Regions from separate parts of the Isoptericola hypogeus genome, predicted to be linked through region 2. Evidence: predicted binding sites of a transcription regulator. Region 2 holds the regulator's gene; each other region holds the start of a gene.
What was found. Region 2 encodes LexA, which represses DNA repair genes until DNA is damaged. Its sites were predicted from a motif close to TCGAACANNTGTTCGA; they were not measured.
Positions count from the first base shown of each region.

Region 1 (3,255 bases), on a different contig from region 2:
ACGTGACGCTACTCCCGCCGCGCCATCGCAGCCGGCGAATGCCCTGCCCGGGGTCGACGACGCCTGTCTCGTCGCGACCGACCAGCCCTGTCCATCAGGACCGCGAGTCTCCCGGGGCGTCCGCCTCCGTGGCGGGGTGGGCGCGATGCCGCCGAGGCGCCTGCCGGGGGCCCGACGTGGAGCCGACTCAGAAGGGCGGGTCTCCCAGAGCGTCCGCCTGCGTGGTGTCCGGCGGCGTGATGTCGTCGGCGAATGTCGTACGGGTCGTGCCATCGGCCGGGTCTGCGCCATCGGTCGCGACGGTCCCGTGGTCCGCAACCGGATCCGTCGTGGCGCCCGGCGCGGTCTCCCTGACCAGGGACCGGGCCTCGGCGGTCCACTGGTCGAGCGTGGCGAGGGTGTGGTCGGCGCTGCCGGGGGTGGTGAGGTAAGTCCGTCCGCGGGGTGACGTCCAGGCCAGAACGCCCGCATCGAGCTGTTCCACCGCCCACCGCGACTCGTGCTTCAAAGTGTGATGCCGGCGGCACAGATGCGCCAGATTCTCCGCGTCGGTGCCCCCGCCGTCGGCCCAGGCGATCGTGTGGTCGACGTCGCAACGGGCCGCGGGGATGCGGCAGCCGGGGAATCGGCAGGTGACGTCGCGCTGGGTCAGGAAGGCGCGCAGGTCGGCGGGCACGACGTAGCTGCGCCGGTCCACGGTGAGCATCGCACCCGTGACGGGCTCGGTGAGGATGCGCCGCAGCGTGGGCGCAAGGGCGGCGAGCTGCCGTGCTGTCTCCGGGTCGAGGGGTGTCACACCGTCGAGGGTCGCGGGGTCCTCGCCGGTGCCGGTCAGGGTCGAGACCGGGACGGTCACGTGCACGACGGGGCGCACGCTGCGCGCGAGGGTGGCCAGCGGGTCCGGTGGAGCGTTCGGTGGTGACGTCGACGGGGATGTCGGCGGCGGGCTGGATCGTGGGTCGTCCGGTGGCGCCGTGTTGGCTAGCTCCGGCGGCGGCGAGCCCGGTGGCGCCGTGGCCGGCAGTGAATCGAGCGCCGCGCCTGGTGGCGGAGTCTCTGTGGCCGCTGTCGTGCCGGATTCCCCGGCCTCCTGCTCGGGCACGCGGTCGGCGCCCGCCTCCGTGCCGGCGGTGTCGTCGAGCAGCAGCGCGGTCAGGGTCGCGGCGCGCAGCTGCCCTACCCCGCGGGGGTCACCGGCGTTCTTGGCCTTGGTGGCGGTACGGGTGATGCGGTCGTAGGCGGCGTACGCGGCGGCCGTGGGCAGCAGGGCGGTGAGCCAGGACATCCCGTCCTTGCCGTCGTCCACCCACACGTTCGCCTTGAGCTTCGCGGCCTCGTGGCGAACCTCCGCCGGGATCGGGTGCAGCAGGTTCCGGGCGTTGCGGGCCAGAGACCCGAACTTTGCCGCGGTCACCTCCGGCGCCCGGTGCAGCACCGCCGCCTCCACCTCCGCGACGGCGTGCGCGGGCAGGTCCGTCATCGCCTCGACCAGCACGGCCGCGTGCCGGTAGCTGATCCGCCCGGCACACAGCTCGGCCAGGGTGGCGGTGGCGCGCTGAGTCAGGACCTCCGCATCCGACAACAGCGTGCTGGCCGACTCCTCGCCGACACCGAGCGCGCACGCCACCTCCGCCGCCAGCGCCCGGAAGGCCACCGACGACCGCCGCGCCACGGACGCAGACGCGACCCGCGGGACGTCGAGTTCGAGCATCGTCTCCGGCGCGGCCTCGGCCGCGGCGAGCACCCGCCCCAACGCCGTCGTGCGGCGGCCCATCGCCGCGTTCGCCGCCGACTGCTCGGCCGCGGCCTCCTCCAGCCCAGCGTTCAGCACCCGTTGTGCTGCTGCGATGCGGGGCTTCCGTGCCATGTGCCAAGTCAACCAGCCGCCACCGACACGGAGTCGAACGTCTGTTCGGACGCTGGGGGGGCGAGGCTACAAGGGCACGAATAGGCACGAAGCTGGTGCGAAGCCAGGGTCTCGACGGGCTCGACCGGCGGACGCGACCGTCGTGGTCCCGCTACCCTCGGCTGGCATGTTCGATCCCCGCACGACGACGATCCCGCAGGTCCGCTCGATCGGGCGGGGGCTCGGTCGCGTCAACGGCCGGCACCCGTGGAACCACAACGACCACTTCCACGGATGGATCCTGCGCCGGCTGCCGCGGCGGCGGCTGCGGGCCCTGGACGTCGGGTGCGGAACGGGGAACCTGGTGGACAAGCTGCGGCGAGACGTCGTCGAGGTCGTGGGGCTCGACGTCGACGCGCCGATGGTCGAGGTGACGCGTGCCAGGTTCGCGGATGCACCGGCCGTCACCGCCGTGCACGCCAACTTCCTCGACCTGCCGGCCGACGGCTCGTTCGACGTCGTGACGATGGTCGCGTCCTTGCACCACCTGGACCTCGAGCCCGCGCTGCGGCACGCCGCCGGGGTGCTCGCGCCGGGCGGCCGGCTGCTGGTGGTCGGGCTGGCGCGGATCGGCGCGCCGCGCGACCTCGCGGTCGACCTGTGCTCGTCGTTCCTCAACCCCGTGGTCGGGCTCGTCAAGCACCCGCATCCGGTCACGCCGGACGACCGCCCCACCGACGACGGCCCGCTCGTCCCCGTGCGCGACCCGCGCGAGACGTACGGCGAGGTCGAGGACGCCGCCCGCCGCGTGCTGCCGGGCTCGCGCTTCCGGCGACGCCTGTTCTTCCGCTACACGCTGGAGTGGACCCGGCCGTCCACCCCCTCGTCCTGAGCGCCCGCGCCGCGCGCCGCGGTCAGCCAGTCCACCAGCCCGCAGACGGCCTCGCGACAGCTGCCGCAGCCGGTGGTGGCACGGGTCGCGCGCGCCACGTCGTCGGCGGTCTCGGCGCCGCCCGACACGCACGCCGCGATGTCGTGCTTCGTGACGCCGTTGCAGCGGCACACGGTCGCGTCGTCGGGCATGTGCTCGGGCGACGACGCGGCGGCTGCGGCCGGCATCACGGGCGTGAGCAGCAGGAACGCGGGATCTGCGGGCACGGGCGTGCGGCGCGTGTAGGCCGCGGTGAGGTCGGCGGCGACGCGCGCGTCGCCGACGCAGGTGGCGCCCACCAGGACGCCGTCCGCGACGACCGCCTCGACGTACCGGCCTGCGGCGGGGTCGCCCAGCCGCAGGGCCCGCTCCCCCGCCACCGGCGTGCGCCGCGTGCCGCACCGGCCCATCGCCACGACGCTCAGCGGGCCGGCCTTGACCTTGACGACGTCCGTGCCCCGCGTCTCCACGCCTCCTC
Region 1 covers NZ_BAAAPM010000002.1:40,200-43,454, forward strand. Annotated here, with positions in the region: gene ABD254_RS00705 (HNH endonuclease signature motif containing protein) at 188-1,867, opposite strand; gene ABD254_RS00710 (class I SAM-dependent methyltransferase) at 2,034-2,738, shown strand; gene ABD254_RS00715 (FAD-dependent oxidoreductase) at 2,696-3,255, opposite strand, start outside.
Region 1: the regulator LexA is predicted to act here: its motif matches at 1,901-1,916, upstream of ABD254_RS00705 (HNH endonuclease signature motif containing protein).

Region 2 (3,255 bases):
TGTGCCAGGGCGACGACCAGCTCCCGACCCTCGTGCGGCAGTTCGCGGACGACCCCGCCACCTGCCTCTTCGGCACCCTGTCCCTGTGGCAGGGCGTCGACGTGCCCGGCCCGGCGTGCCAGCTCGTGCTGATCGACCGGATCCCGTTCCCGCGCCCGGACGACCCGGTCAAGGCCGCCCGGGCCCGGGCGGTCGAGACGGCGGGCGGCAACGGGTTCATGCAGGTCTCCGCCACCCACGCGGCACTCCTGCTCGCGCAGGGGGCCGGGCGGCTGGTGCGTACGGCGGACGACCGGGGCGTGGTGGCCGTGCTCGACCCGCGGCTGGCCACCGCCCGCTACGGCACCTTCCTCACCCGCTCCATGCCGGACTTCTGGCCGACCACCGACAGCGACCTCGTCCGCGCTGCGCTGCGCCGCCTCGACACTTAGCCTGGAACCGTGCCCGCACCCACCCCCGAAAACACGTCTGGATCCGGTCGCGACGCGCGTGGTGCCCGCACCACGACGAAGCTCGCGATCGTCGGGGCGGGCGCCGTCGGCGCGACGCTCGCGTACGCGGCGCTCGCCCGCGGCGCCGCCCGGACGGTGGCCCTCATGGACGTCAACCGCGCCAAGGTCGAGGCCGAGGTGCTCGACCTTCGGCACGGCGGGATGTTCATCCCCCAGGCGGAGATCGAGGGCTCCGACGACGTGGAGGTCTGCCGTGGGGCGGACGTCGTCGCCGTCACGGCCGGGGCGAAGCAGGAGCCCGGGCAGTCCCGCCTCGACCTCGCGGAGGCGACGGTCGCGCTGACCCGCAAGATCCTGCCGGGCCTGGTCGAGGTCGCCCCGGACGCCGTGTTCCTCATGGTGACGAACCCCGTCGACGTGGTCACGTATGCCGCACAGCAGGTCAGCGGCCTGCCCCACGAGCGCGTGCTCGGCAGCGGCACCGTGCTCGACTCCTCGCGGCTGCGGGACTCCGTCGCGCGGCACTGCGGGGTCGCGGTCGGCAACGTGCACGCCAACATCGCGGGGGAGCACGGCGACTCGGAGATCGTGCTCTGGAGCTCGGCCACCATCGCCGGCGTGCCGCTGCTCGACTGGCGTCCGTTCCGGGGGCACGAGCCGCTGGACGCCGCGGCTCGGGAGCGCATCGCGAGCGACGTCGTGACCTCGGCCTACCGCGTGATCGCGGGCAAGGGTGCGACGAACTACGCGGTGGGCCTGGCCGCGACGCGCATCATCGAGGCGATCCTCAACGACGAGCACCGCGTGATGTCCGTGTCGTCACGGCTCGACGGGTTCTACGGGATCAGCGACGTCTGCCTGTCCGTGCCCTCGCTCGTCGACCGTCGGGGCGTCGCGGAGACCATCGACACGCCGTTGTCGGACGACGAGGTCGCAGGCCTGCGCGCGTCGGCCCGGAGCATGCGCGAGGTGCAGGCCCGCCTCGGCATCTGAGGCGGCCCGCACGGCCCCGCGCGCCGTCAGAGGCTGCGCAGCACCGCCACGACGCGACCGAGCACCTGGGCCGCGTCGCCCTCGATCGGGCTGTACGCGCTGTTCTGGGGCAGCAGCCAGACGTGCCCGTCCGCCTGCTTGAAGGTCTTCACCGTCGCCTCGCCGTCGATCATCGCGGCCACGACCTCGCCGTTCTCCGCGACCGGCTGGCGGCGCACGACCACCCAGTCCCCGTCGCAGATCGCGGCGTCGATCATCGAGTCGCCGGCCACCTTCAGCAGGAAGAGCTCGCCGTCGCCGACCACCTGCCGGGGGAGGGGAAACACGTCCTCCACGACCTGCTCGGCCAGGATCGGTCCGCCCGCGGCGATGCGGCCCACGAGCGGCACGTACAGGGGAGGCGGCGCCTCTCCGTCGGCCGGGAGCCCCGGTGCACCCTTCGTGAGGGAGGACGCGCCGCCGTAGTCCGCCGGTCCGGCGCCCGTGCCCGGCGCATCCGGGTCGACGACCTCGATGGCACGCGGCCGGTTCGGGTCGCGACGCAGGTAGCCCTTGCGCTCGAGCGTGGTGAGCTGGTGCTTGACCGACGACGGGCTCGCGAGCCCGACGGCCTCGCCGATCTCGCGCATCGTCGGCGGATACCCGCGGGTGTCCACGGAGACGCGGATGGTCTCCAGCACCCGCCGCTGGCGCGGCGTCAGGCGATCGGCGCCCGGCGCGAGCTCGCTCACCGAGGCCAGGGCGGGGCCCGTCGCCCCGGCCGCCTCGTCCCGTCCGCTCGTCATGACGTTCTCCCGTCCTCCGACGTCGCGGCCCGCCCCGACGGGCCCTGAAATCCGACAAACCTTCCATCGCGCTGGAACCACTCTAGGTCAGATCGCCCCGCGCATCAAACATCTGTTCGACAAACGCTCGACCGTGTCGCACTCCTGTGCTACACCTTGGTACAGGCGTTCGACGAACGGGTGTTCGACATCGACGAATCGACTCGGACGGATCGACGCCGACGGCTCGACACAGGAACCTTCGACACGGCGTGGCCGCCCGACGGGCGATGGCCGCACCGACGCGACGAGAGGACCACCATCATGGCCAGCACCGTCTCCGCCCCCGGGCCCCTCGGCCTCGGCGGCCTCCGGCTCACCCGGCGCGGGCGAGCCGTGGTCGTCCTCGTCGCCGTCCTGGTCGCCGCTGCGGCCGGGCTCGTCGGTCAGCGCGCCGTCGCCGGCACGCCTGGCGGCCCCCTGGAGGTCCGGCTGCACACCGTGGCGCCGGGAGAGTCGCTGTGGGAGTACGCGCGGGGTCTCGCGAGCACCGACGAGGACGTGCGCGACGTCGTGGTGGACCTCCAGGAGCTGAACGAGCTCGAGTCGGCAGACCTCCAGGTGGGGCAGGTGGTGCTGCTGCCGCAGGAGTGAGACGTCGGGAAGGTCCGCTCGGGGCCCCGCCGCAGGGCGGCGTGTTGCGCAGGGCGCGGGTCGCCGCCTACGTTGTCGGCAGCCGGGCGCCGGTCCGGCACCGAGCCCAGGAGTACCCGATGCACTGCCCGTTCTGCAGACACGCGGACTCGCGCGTCGTCGACTCCCGGACGTCCGACGACGGCACCACCATCCGCCGTCGTCGACAGTGCCCGTCGTGCCAGCGGCGCTTCACCACGATCGAGACGGCGAGCCTCTCGGTCGTCAAGCGGTCCGGTGCGACCGAGCCCTTCAGCCGGGACAAGATCGTCTCCGGCGTGCGGAAGGCCTGTCAGGGTCGCCCGGTGAGCGCCGACGACCTTGCCCTGCTCGCACAGAAGGTGGAGGAGACG
Region 2 covers NZ_BAAAPM010000006.1:13,572-16,826, forward strand. Annotated here, with positions in the region: gene ABD254_RS15270 (ATP-dependent DNA helicase) at 1-431, shown strand, start outside; gene ABD254_RS15275 (L-lactate dehydrogenase) at 441-1,445, shown strand; gene lexA (transcriptional repressor LexA) at 1,472-2,230, opposite strand; gene ABD254_RS15285 (LysM peptidoglycan-binding domain-containing protein) at 2,534-2,863, shown strand; gene nrdR (transcriptional regulator NrdR) at 2,983-3,255, shown strand, end outside.

Region 3 (3,255 bases), on a different contig from region 2:
CGATGGGGAGGCTGCACACGTCCCAGATCGACTTGCCGCCGACCGTCACGGCGAGCACCTCGGGCTTGAGCCGCGCGCCCGAGCAGACGGGGCACGGGACCTCCCGCATGTAGGCCTCGTACTTCTCCTTCGACCAGTCCGACTCGGTCTCGCGGTGCCGCCGCTCGAGGAACGTCACCGCCCCCTCGAACCCGGTCGAGTACTGGCGCTCGCGGCCCCACCGGTTCTTGTACTTCACGTGCACCTGGTGGTTGCGCCCGTACAGGACGGCCTCGCGGGCGCGCTTCGGCAGCGCTCGCCACGGCGCGTCCATCGAGAAGCTCATCTCCTCCGCCAGGGCGGCGAGCACCCGCTCGAAGTACTCCGAGGACGTCTGCGCCCACGGGACGATCGCGCCGTCGCGCAGCGACCTCTCCTCGTCCGGGACGACGAGCTCCGGGTCGACCTCGAGCCGGAACCCGATCCCGGTGCACTCCGGGCACGCGCCGTAGGGCGCGTTGAAGGAGAACGTGCGCGGCTCGATCTCGTCGAGCGCCAGGGGGTGGTCGTTGGGGCAGGCGCGCTTCTCGGAGAACTTCCGCACGCGCCCCAGGTCGTCGATGTCGGCGTCCACGAGCTCGACGAGGACGAGGCCACCGGCGAGCGAGAGCGCCGTCTCGACGGAGTCCGTGAGCCTGCGCTGGACACCGTCCCGCGAGACGAGGCGGTCGACGACCACCTCGATGTCGTGCTTGAGCTTCTTCTCCAGCGTGGGCGGGCTGGAGAGCTGGACGACCTCCCCGTCCACCCGGGCGCGGGCGAAGCCCTGGGTCTGCAGCTCGTTGAAGAGGTCCGCGTACTCGCCCTTGCGGCCGCGCACGACCGGCGCGAGCACCTGGTAGCGCGTGCCCTCCGGCAGCTCGAGCAGCTTGTCGACGATCTGCTGGGGCGTCTGCGAGCGCACGGGCTCCCCGCACTCGGGGCAGTGCTGCGTGCCCGCGCGTGCGAAGAGCAGGCGCAGGTAGTCGTAGACCTCCGTGATGGTGCCGACGGTCGACCGCGGGTTCCGGTTGGTCGACTTCTGATCGATCGACACGGCGGGCGACAGACCCTCGATGAAGTCGACGTCGGGCTTGTCCATCTGCCCGAGGAACTGGCGCGCGTAGGCGGACAGGGACTCGACGTAGCGTCGCTGCCCCTCGGCGAAGATCGTGTCGAATGCCAGGGAGGACTTCCCGGAGCCCGACAGTCCCGTGAACACGATGAGTCGGTCACGAGGGAGGTCGAGCTCCACGTTGCGCAGGTTGTGCTCGCGGGCGCCGGAGATGACGAGGCGGTTGCTCACCGGAGCATCCTACGACCGCCCACCGACATTCGTACAGGCGTTCGACGGGGCGCCGGCGCCCGCCCAGGTCACGACGCGGACCGCGGACGACCGTCGCGGCGAGGCCTGGTTGGATGCCGCCCATGGCAGTCTTCGCGATCACCTACGTCTACGTCTCCGACCCCGAGCGGCTGGCCGCTGTGCGACCGGAGCACCGGGAGTTCCTGCGCGACCTGCACGGCCAGGGCGCGCTGCACGTGTCGGGACCGCTCCCGCCCGCTCCCGGCGGCGAGCCGGGCGGCGCGCTGCTGGTCGTCGAGGCCGACGACACGACCGCCGCGCTCCGGCTGCTGGACGACGACCCGATGCGGCGCGACCGCCTCGTGGCCGAGCGCTCCGCCCGGGAGTGGGTGCCGGTGATCGGCGGCTTCGCGCGCTGACCTCGGCCCGCTGACCTCGGCCCGCTGACCGCCTCGTCCCTGCGGGTCCCCCACGCAGCGCACCCCCGGCCGTGGTCGGCCGGGGGCGCGTCGCTCGCGGGGACGGGACGCTCAGGCGGTCCGCGACGGCTCGTCCTGCGCCGCCTCGAGGGCGGCGGTGTGCCGCGTCTTGAGCAGGCTCGCGACGGTCGCGATCGCGATCGACCCGAGGATGACCGCCAGGGACAGCCAGATCGGGATCTGGGGCGCCCACTCCACGTGCTCGCCGCCGTTGATGAACGGCAGCGTGTTCGTGTGCAGGGCCTCGAGGATGAGCTTCACGCCGATGAACCCGAGGATGACGGCCAGCGCGATCGGCAGGTACACGAGCCGTTCCAGCAGGCCGCCGAGCAGGAAGTAGAGCTGGCGCAGGCCCATGAGCGCGAACAGGTTCGCCGTGAAGACGATGAACGGGTCCTTCGTCAGCCCGAAGATCGCGGGGATCGAGTCCAGTGCGAACAGCAGGTCGGTCGACCCGATCGCGACGAAGACCACGACCATCGGGGTGAACAGCTTCTTGCCGTCGACCACCGTGCGCACCTTGGCACCGTCGTAGTCCTTGCTCAGCGGAAGCACGCGCCGCAGGAGGCGGATCGCGACGTTCTCCTTGAACTCGTCCTCGTCCTCACCGGCCACCAGCTTGATCGCGGTGTAGATGAGGAACGCGCCGAAGAGGTAGAACACCCAGACGAACTGCTCGAGGATCGCGGCACCCGCGAGGATGAACGCGGCGCGCAGGACCAGCGCGATGATGATGCCGACCATCAGCACCTTCTGCTGGTGCTCCCGGGGCACCGCGAACCTCGACATGATGATGACGAAGACGAACAGGTTGTCGATGCTCAGGGAGTACTCGGTGAGCCACCCCGCGTAGAACTCCCCTGCCGGCTGGACGCCGCCCACCGCGAGCACGATCAGCCCGAACACGATCGCGAGGCCCACGTAGAAGGCGACCCAGATGCCGCTCTCCTTCATGCTCGGCACGTGCGGTCGCCGCCCGACGATCAGGAGGTCGGCGGCGAGCAGCGCGATCAGGACGATCAGCGCCACCACCTCGAACACGTAGGGGAGCTCGTGGATCATGCATCTGCCTCTCGGGACTCAGCCTTGCTGGACTACTCGGTCTTGCTGGACTCGCCGACGGCGATCTTCGCACGGCGGTCGTGGCGGTCGCGCGCCAGCGACGCGACCGTGGTGATGGCGAGCACCACGATGATGAAGGTCAGGGAGACCGCGGTGGAGATCTCCGGGATCGCCTCGACGTGCTGGCCGCCGTTGATGAACGGCAGCTCGTTCGTGTGCAGCGCGTGGATCACCAGCTTGATGCCGATGAACCCGAGGATGGCCGCCAGCCCGTAGTTCAGGAAGACCAGCCGGTCCAGCAGCCCGTCGACGAGGAAGTAGAGCTGGCGCAGGCCCAGGAGCGAGAACGCGTTGGCCGCGAACACCAGGTAGGTCTCCTGGGTCAGCCCG
Region 3 covers NZ_BAAAPM010000008.1:167,369-170,623, reverse strand. Annotated here, with positions in the region: gene uvrA (excinuclease ABC subunit UvrA) at 1-1,324, opposite strand, end outside; gene ABD254_RS16475 (YciI family protein) at 1,447-1,743, shown strand; gene ABD254_RS16470 (TerC family protein) at 1,855-2,865, opposite strand; gene ABD254_RS16465 (TerC family protein) at 2,898-3,255, opposite strand, start outside.
Region 3: the regulator LexA is predicted to act here: its motif matches at 1,354-1,369, upstream of uvrA (excinuclease ABC subunit UvrA).